DNA from 2 places in the Pseudoalteromonas sp. T1lg24 genome. Region 2 is predicted to be linked to the other one. Evidence: predicted binding sites of a transcription regulator. Region 2 holds the regulator's gene; the other holds the start of a gene.

Evidence for each region. The regulator LexA, encoded in region 2, represses DNA repair genes until DNA is damaged. The targets are predictions, from matches to a motif close to TACTGTATNNNNATACAGTA.
Region 1: the regulator LexA is predicted to act here: its motif matches at 1,775-1,794, upstream of dinB (DNA polymerase IV).

What each region holds. Positions count from the first base shown of each region.
Region 1 is NZ_PQCB01000004.1:223,675-228,342, reverse strand. Features, by position in the region: gene C2M30_RS02350 (M17 family metallopeptidase) at 1-618, opposite strand, end outside; gene dinB (DNA polymerase IV) at 709-1,764, opposite strand; gene C2M30_RS02340 (DUF3192 domain-containing protein) at 2,170-2,535, shown strand; gene C2M30_RS02335 (LytR/AlgR family response regulator transcription factor) at 2,679-3,431, shown strand; gene C2M30_RS02330 (BlaI/MecI/CopY family transcriptional regulator) at 3,486-3,872, shown strand; gene C2M30_RS02325 (M56 family metallopeptidase) at 3,882-4,668, shown strand, end outside.
Region 2 is NZ_PQCB01000034.1:237,338-242,005, reverse strand. Features, by position in the region: gene ctaD (cytochrome c oxidase subunit I) at 1-715, opposite strand, end outside; gene coxB (cytochrome c oxidase subunit II) at 715-1,845, opposite strand; gene lexA (transcriptional repressor LexA) at 2,184-2,801, opposite strand; gene plsB (glycerol-3-phosphate 1-O-acyltransferase PlsB) at 3,030-4,668, shown strand, end outside.

The DNA of each region.
Region 1 (4,668 bases), on a different contig from region 2:
AATCACCTCTACCGATACTGCGCTGTTGGTAAATAAGCTTTCACAGTATTCTGCAAATTTAGGAGGTGCCATACGCTCGGGTTCAGTACCGCAAAGGTCGCGCGCAGCGTACTGACCTTGTGCAATAGCATTTGCATAGTGGCTATCAAATTCGCCAATAACAGTAATAGATTGAATTGGTTCAATTGCCGCACCGTGAAATTCACGTGCTTCTAGCGGTTGCCATAATGCTTGGCAAGCACCTAAATACGCTACGGTTGTTGCTTGCTGATAACGCTCATCTAATTGGCCTAGCACTAAAATTGCAGGGTTTGTTGCACCCGCTTGTTTTGCTTCTAGTACACCTTGTTTTGCCGCATCGAAATAACGACGCACATCGTCATAGTCACGCTCTAAAGGACCTGTTGGTGCAATCACTAAACGTTTTCCAGGTGCATTGTCATTCACCAACAATAATGCTTTTTGGCCTATGCGCTTATCGAATTGCGCGGTAGCCATTACGCTATCGCGAAAATCATTTGGGAGTAATGCCAAGTCTGGCGAGATAATAATTAAACTATCAACATATTGAGGTAAATCTGAAATTGATGCCGCTTGCAGGGCCTTTGGTGAAGTCATTTTTGAACCTTACTGAACGAATAAATACGCGCAATGTTGTCGCGTAAGTTTAGAAAAGATGGCTTAAATATGAGGGCAAATTTATAAAAATCAAGATTCAAACATTGCAAGCTGCTCTTGTTCGTAGCTATTTTCAGACAAGCCAACACCTAAACCGAGTAATCTCACGCCTTTATTTCCGCCTCGTAAGTAGGCTTTTTCGATTAAACGCGTAAAAATATCATCATCTAAATGCGTGCAGCTGTAATCCGCGGTTGTTGAAACAAAATCGTTAAACTTAACTTTTACCGAAAGCTTAGATACTTTGTTTAATAGCCCTTTACTTTGCAACCTTATATCAAGCTCATCTTTTAATTTTGGCAGCTCTGCTAAGCATTGTTCTAGCGATGTTTTATCATATTCGTAGGTATGCTCAACTGAAAGTGACTTTCGAATACGTGATGTATTTATTTTGCCTATCACCTCACCATTACACTTTTTAAATAACTCAGCACCCCAAGTGCCAAACTTTACCTGCATTTGATTTAAACCGAGGTTTAATACATCTTCACCAACAAACAAACCTGATGCATTCAATTTCTCTAAGGTTACTTTACCTACACCAGGAATTTTTTTAAGGTTAAGCGCTTTTAAAAACCCTTGCACCCGATGAGGAGGGATCAAACAATAGCCATTTGGTTTGTTTTCATCACTGGCAATTTTCGCCACAAATTTAATGGGTGCGATTCCCGCCGACGCCGTTAAACCTGTTGTTTCAAAAATCTCATCACGAATCGCATTAGCGATAAGTGTTGCACTGCCTGAGTGCTGTGTGCAATCGGTTACATCTAAATAGGCTTCATCTAAAGAAAGCGGTTCAATTAGATCTGTGTATTTGGCGAAAATCTCTCTAATTTGATTAGACACTTCTTTGTATACTGCCATTCTGCCGGGAACAATCAGTAATTCTGGACACAGTTGCAACGCTTTATAGTTAGACATTGCTGAGCGCACACCATATTGACGCGCAATATAGTTTGCCGTTGCCAACACACCACGACGGTGTTTACCGCCAATTGCGATTGGCTTATCTCTCAACTCTGGATTGTCTCGCATTTCGACTGCTGCATAAAAACAATCCATATCAATATGTATAAATTTTTTCAAAATCACAAAGCACTGTTTATATATACAGTTTATTATGTATCAAACTTATTTGATTCAGCAAGTTTTTATTTTGCGGCGTGTTAAGTTTTAAGATGCCGTTATCTGCATTCATTTTATTAATAAGAAAATGAATGTAGATAACAGCATAGGTAGAATATTGAAGTTTTGTAAATGTTCATTTAGGTACAATAGATATCCGCAGAAAGCGACGATTTAAATACCTTGAAAGGAAACGAATATACGACGATGGTAACTAGTCAAAGTCACTAACATTTCGTAAATATCACCAAAAACAGAAACGCATAAAACAATAACCAATTGATAAATATTGATTTAATTTTTTGGCACTAATTCTGCTAATAACTAGAAAATTATAATATTTGAAATATCATTCAAGGATCTTCTATGAAATACTTAGTTTTAGCATCAGCCCTCACATTGCCACTTTTAACAGGCTGTGTTGTTGCGGTAGGCGGCGAAGGCAAATCAGACTATTCATCTAGCTGGGAAAGAACCCATGAAAAAAACCGCAAAGCGATTGCCAATATGGAAATTGGAAAAGAGTATCAACACGTAATCAATAAACTTGGTACACCAAATTTTTCTGAGCTAGTAAAACAAAGCGACACTGAATATCGTGTGCTTTACTACGCAACAAACTCTATTCACTCTGACGGTAAAACAACAAAAGACGAATGTACGCCGCTTGTGTTTAAAAATAATCAACTAACAGGCTGGGGCGAGCACGCTCTTGAGCAGTTAAAAAATTAATATGTGTAAGGGCGAAATGTTTCGCCCTTTTCTTTAAAACCCTTTTAAATCAATCTATTTACATCCACTTACATTTATTCGTTGACTATTACGACAAGTTTCGTAATATTAATTACGAAAGGCATCGTAATTAGGTGGATAAAATGGATAGATACAATCTAGTCGTCGGTCACAACGACCCAACATTCTCAGACATTCTGTCACAACAAATCGATAACTCACTTTTTAAGCTAACAAATGTTGAGTCTTGTTTTGCCAAATTAATAGCAGCCTGTAAAAAAACCCGTGCCAAAGTACTTTTTGTACAAAATGAGCTTATTCAAGAACATGATTGGCCTACACTTCAATCATTGGCAGACTCAACTGAAATCATATTATTATCAAGCAATCGTGTTGATGCAGCTAAGGCATTTGAATGTGATTTGTTTGATTTTATTTTAGAGCCTATGGTCAATTCTCGTTTAGGCAAAACATTAGATAAGCTAGCCAGAATGCTCGCGCCTGAGAAACAGCAATTTGAGTTGATGAGCTCACTGGTACAACGATTTTCATCTAACCAATTAGATGACCAGCAAATCGTTTTAAAAGACGCTGGTAGAATAAAATTTTTAACACCTGATGAAATTTCTTGGGTTGGCGGCGCTGGAAACTACGTTGAATTGCACCTCAACCAAGATGAGCGAACGATTTTACATCGCCAAACATTATCTTCAATGGAACAGCAGCTATCACCATTTGGCTTTATTCGCATTCATCGCTCTGCGATCATAAAAAAACAAGCCATACGCGAAATCCGCCCTACTGATAACGGCGACTATATTGTTACCTTAAAAGACGGCGCCAATCTCAATTTATCCCGACGTTACAAGCAAAACATGCAAGGATTAATTGGTTGACAAATAAACTCTATCTCGTAGAGTAAATAACAATCTACGAAAAGCGACGTAATTATGAATAAGAATAAACGCGTACCAACAAGTGCAGAACTCAACATTCTTAATGTGCTGTGGCGTATTCAGCCTGCCACTGTTCGCACTTTGCATGAACATATCAGTGAAAGCCAAAAAATAGGCTACACCACTGTGCTTAAAATGCTACAAATCATGCACGAAAAAGGCCTTGTTACACGTGATGAGTCAACTCGTGCGCATGTCTACAGCGCGGCATATTCTGTGGAACACACCCAATCATCTTTACTGTCAGACATTGTTAACAAAGCTTTTGGTGGGTCACGTTTTGATTTGGTGATGCGCGCACTTGGCGACGAAAAAGCCAGTACTAAAGAAATTAATGAAATTCGTACTCTGTTAGATTCTCTCGAAAAAAATAATAAGTAAGCACACGTTATGGATATACTGCCCTCATTATTAGAAAGTAATACTCTCTATTTTATCTCTCTCACTCTATTACATTTTTTATGGCAAGGCTTAGTTATTGCGGGCCTACTTTTCTGTGTAAATAAACTTACCAGCAATAAGCACAGCCAATTCCGATATATTTTCTCATTATTCTGTTTACTGCTTTGTGTTATTGCGCCAACCGTTACTTTTTATGTTCTGTCGCAACCTGACGAAATAATTAATGTAAGCACATTTACAACAAACGACGTTATTGCATCACCAATAGTGCCTTCTGGTATGTCTAACACTGCGCATCAGATTCAGTTAGCTGATTATACGCCGCTAGTTGCCGTGCTGTGGATGACTGGCATTATAGTGTTAAGCATGCGTCTTACTTTACAAATGCTGCAAGTACACAGGCTTACAACAACTAATATTGTGCAGCCATCAGATAAGCTAGAGTTAATTTTCAACCAGCTTAAAGAGCGCCTTTTTGTAACTAAACGTGCTCGTTTGGTTATATCGTTAACAGCGCACGTGCCTATGGCAATTGGCTGGATAAAGCCCGTGGTGTTGCTGCCAGCAAATTTGGCAAGCGGGTTATCAATCGCCCAACTAGAAATGCTAATGGCACACGAGCTTGCACATATCAAACGCTATGATTATTTAGTCAACCTAATACAAACATTTGTTGAGTTAGTATTATTCTTCCACCCAGCGGTTAAGTGGATTTCTAAACAAATTCGGCAAGAACGCGAGTATTGCTGTGATGATTTAGCAATCCACCACTGTG
Region 2 (4,668 bases):
CACCACCACCTGCCGCGTTAAAGAAATCTGTGCCAAAGTACTTATCAGTTAGCACCATAGTCACTGCACCAGCAAGTACCGGCATCACCGCAATTAATAAAAATGCGGTAATTAACCACGTCCATACAAACAGCGGTAATTTCATATACGTCATGCCCGGTGCACGCATATTCACTATGGTTACAATTACATTGATTGCCCCCATAATTGAGCTAATGCCCATAATATGCACAGCGAAGACGAATAGTGCCGTATTATCATTGCTGTATGTGGTTGATAGTGGGGCATAGAACGTCCAACCAAAAGCTGGGCCGCCGCCTTCCATAAATAACGACATAAGCAGAATGAAAAACGCAAATGGTAAAATCCAAAAACTCCAGTTATTCATGCGCGGTAGTGCCATATCTGGCGCGCCAATCATCATAGGGATCATCCAGTTTGCCAAGCCAGTAAACGCAGGCATAACTGCACCGAAAACCATGATTAAGCCATGAACTGTAGTCATTTGGTTAAAAAAGTGTGGCTCTACAAATTGTAAGCCTGGTTGAAATAATTCGGCACGAATAACCAGTGCCATTGCGCCACCCGTTAAAAACATTAACAGAGCGAATAACAGATAAAGCGTACCGATATCTTTATGGTTAGTTGTAAATAACCAACGTTTTAAACCTGTTGGCGCATGATGGTGGTGATGAGATTCAGCTAGTGTTGTCATTATTGTGCTTCTCCCACAGATTCTTGAATATCACTTGGTTGCACTGAATCGCCAGTGTTGTTACCCCAAGCATTTCGCTCATAGGTCACTACTGCCGCTAATTCTTTTAGTGACAACATTTTGCTATAGCCTTGCATTGCTGTTGCTGGCTTGCCATGAACCACAATATCGATATGTGCTTTAACATCGCCAAGTGCTATAGGGCTCTCTTTTAGCGCTGGGAACACACCTGGCAATCCCATCCCAGTAGGTTGGTGACACGCAGCACAATTAGCCATATACACTTGTTCTCCTAGCGTCATTAGCTCATCTTGAGATAATGTAAGATCAAGTGACGCTTTTTCGGCGGCCGCCGCTTGCGCTTTTTCAAGCTGCGCATTTGCCAACCACTGTTCAAATTCAGCAGGCTCTTTAACTTCAACAACCACAGGCATAAAGCCATGGTCTTTTCCGCATAACTCAGCACACTGACCGCGATAAATACCGGTCTCATTGACCTTAGTCCACGCTTCGTTAATAAAGCCTGGGTTCGCATCTTTTTTAACCGCGAACTCAGGTACCCACCAAGAGTGAATTACGTCGTCCGAAGTCATTAAAAAGCGTACTTTTTTTCCTTTTGGGATAATAAGCGGTTTATCAACATCTAACAGGTAGGTTTCTGTTTTTTGGTCTTGATTGGTGATTTGTTCACGCGGAGTCGAAAGAACAGAATAGAACGACACATTGTGGTCAAGATATTCATAATGCCACTTCCATTGTGACCCTGTAACTTTAATCGTAAGGTCAGCTTTGGTGGTGTCTTCCATGGCAATCAAGGTTTTGGTTGCAGGCACCGCCATACCTATCAAAATTACAAATGGAATTGCGGTCCAAAGTATTTCAATTTTGGTACTTTCATGAAATTGAGCAGGCACTGCTCCTTTTGATTTACGGTGATGGATTATTGCCCAAAACATAATGGCAAATACTACTAATCCAATAACGCAACAGATATAAAAAATTGTCATATGGAGCTCGTAGACATCACGGCTGATGTCTGTCACCCCAACAGGTAAGTTATATTGACTCGTCCCAACTGCTAAAAAAGGAAAGCTCAATAGTAACCATAAGGATAGTTTCACTAGCCTCATGCTCGCTCCTTAGCTAATTATTATTATGTTGTTAGGAAATGGTCAGTGAAAGTTTTAGCGATTAAATCGCACGACGCACTACAGCATCACTCCATTTTCTTTATTATATTTGTTTTCTAAAAGCCGCACTTTGCTTAAAAAGAAAACAAGGTTACTACTAAGGTCTAGTAAACGATTAAATTTTACGCAAGTCAAATTTAAGATAAATTTTTTATAAATCTATAAGTTAGCGATTTTTGAAGATGTAAAAACAGAAGGGGTTATAGTAAGAAATAGGGTGTTTTAAAGCAGGGTGAGGCTAGCAAAATTACTCACTAGCCAAGGTCAACAAAAGTGTATTACATCCAGTCGGCATTTCTAATAACGCCAACCGCAAGGCCTTCGATATTAAAATGGTCATGCTCTAAATCGACTTTAATTGTGTCAAATTCGTCATTTTCTGCATGTAACAATACTTGTTTGCCTGCTTTTTCAAAACGCTTTACCGTTACATCTTCATCAACACGGGCTACAACCACTTGGCCATTATTAGCCACTGGCGTGCGATGAACAGCTAGCAAATCACCATCCATAATGCCGATATCCTTCATACTCTCACCACGTACACGTAGCAGGAAATCTGCACATGGGTTAAATAGGTTAGGATCAACTTGATAATGACTTTCAATGTGCTCATTAGCCAAAATAGGTGAACCTGCAGCAACTTGACCAATTAACGGTAAACCTAATTGCTCGGGTTCATCTTCTTCCACTAAACGAATACCACGGCTAGCGCCCGGCACCATTTCAATGACGCCTTTTTTGGCTAATGCTTTTAAATGCTCTTCTGCAGCGTTTGCACTTTTAAAACCGAGTGTCGATGCGATTTCTGCGCGCGTTGGCGGCATGCCAGTATCTTTAATAAATACTTTAACAAGTTCTAAGATTTGTGCCTGACGTTTTGTTAATGGTCTCATTCACTGGTTTTCCATACAGTACAGATAACTGTGAGTATATACAGTTATTCTTATTTCGCAACTTTTAATTATTTGATAATTAGCACTATGCTTAGTTACAGACGATAATTGCTGCAAATCAAAAATCATCGCAGTAAATTGCTTTATTTTTCCTCTGGCACGACCAGTTGTTTAATCTTTTAGAGTTAACTGGTATGCTAGCGCCCCTTTTGTTTTTAGGTTGGTGTTATGAAGTTGGTTGGCTCTATGATTCAGTGGTTTGCAAACGGTATGAACAAGCTTTTAGTGCGTTCGAAAATAGTACCTGAACACCCGTTAGACAACCTAGCAATAGATAAAAACAAGCCGACCGTTTACATCACATTATTAAATTCTTTTTCTGATTCAGCCGCGTTGCGCAGCACCTGTAAAAAGCTCGGCTTACCAGACCCTCAAGTCACTCAGCAAATTGGTGATAAACAAGTTCCAAGGTACATTCCAATTCACCATCGCTCGCCACTGTTTGGTAAAGCAAAAAAAGACAGTCCAGCGCTCGAAATCAGCGAAGAAATATTTGCAGCATTAAAGCAATCTGACGTTACCGATTTACAAGTTATTCCGGTCACCATTTTATGGGGACGCAATCCAGGCAAAGAAAAGCCAGGCCTTGGCACTATTTTATCCAGTTCTCTTACACCAAGCTGGTTGCGTAAAGTATTTGTCGTATTACTGTCTGGCCGCGACAACTTAATTCGTTTTAGTCGTCCATTAGAACTATCGCAGCTTACCAGCAAGCAACAAAGTGATGACTTACCGCATAAACTCATTCGTGTTGCCCGTGTCCACTTTAAACGTCAGAAACTTGCTGCGCTTGGCCCTAAACTGCCATCTCGCGATCAGTTATATCAAGGTCTTTTAGCATCAAGCACTGTCAAAGCCGCGATTGAAGATGAAGCAAAAAGTAAAAACATCTCAATTGTAGAAGCGCGACAAAATGCCATAAAACTAGTTGATGAAATTGCTGCCAACTATAACGAATCAATGATCGGGGTTTCTGAACGCATTCTGACGTGGCTGTGGACCAAACTATACAACGGTATTGAAGTAAATAACCCGGAACGAATTCAAGAGCTGACCGACAAAGGCCACGAAATTATCTATATGCCGTGCCACCGCAGCCATATGGATTACTTATTACTCACTTATGTTATTTACCATCAAGGTTATGTGCCACCACATATTGCAGCAGGTATAAACTTAAGTTTTTGGCCTGCAGGCCCAATATTTAGACGCTGTGGTGCCTTTTTCTTGCGCCGCTCATTCAAAGGCAACAAGCTTTATTCCGCAGTATTCCGTGAATATTTAAGTCAGTTATTTATAAAAGGCTACGCAGTTAAGTTTTATACCGAAGGCGGCCGCAGCCGAACTGGCCGTTTGCTTCCACCTAAAACCGGTATGTTAGCGATGACATTACAATCAATTTTGCGCGGTATTGATCGTCCAATTTCAATCGTGCCTGTATATATTGGTTACGAGCATGTAATGGAAGTTAACACCTACCTTGGTGAACTTGCTGGGCAAAAGAAGAAAAATGAGTCAGTACTGGGCGTCTTCAAAACTCTACGTAAGCTCAAGAATTACGGCAAAGGTAATGTAAATTTTGGCGAGCCAATCAATATTAATCAATACCTTACCCAGCACCAATCAAATTGGCGCGACAGCATTGCTGCAGATGAAAAGCCTAACTGGCTAACACCAATGGTAGGCAAACTTGCTGATTCAGTGATGGTCAATATCAACAATGCGGCTGCGATCAATGCCGTTACTTTAATGTCATCAATTTTGTTAAACACCGAAAAACAGGCGATGACGCGTAACGAGCTCATTG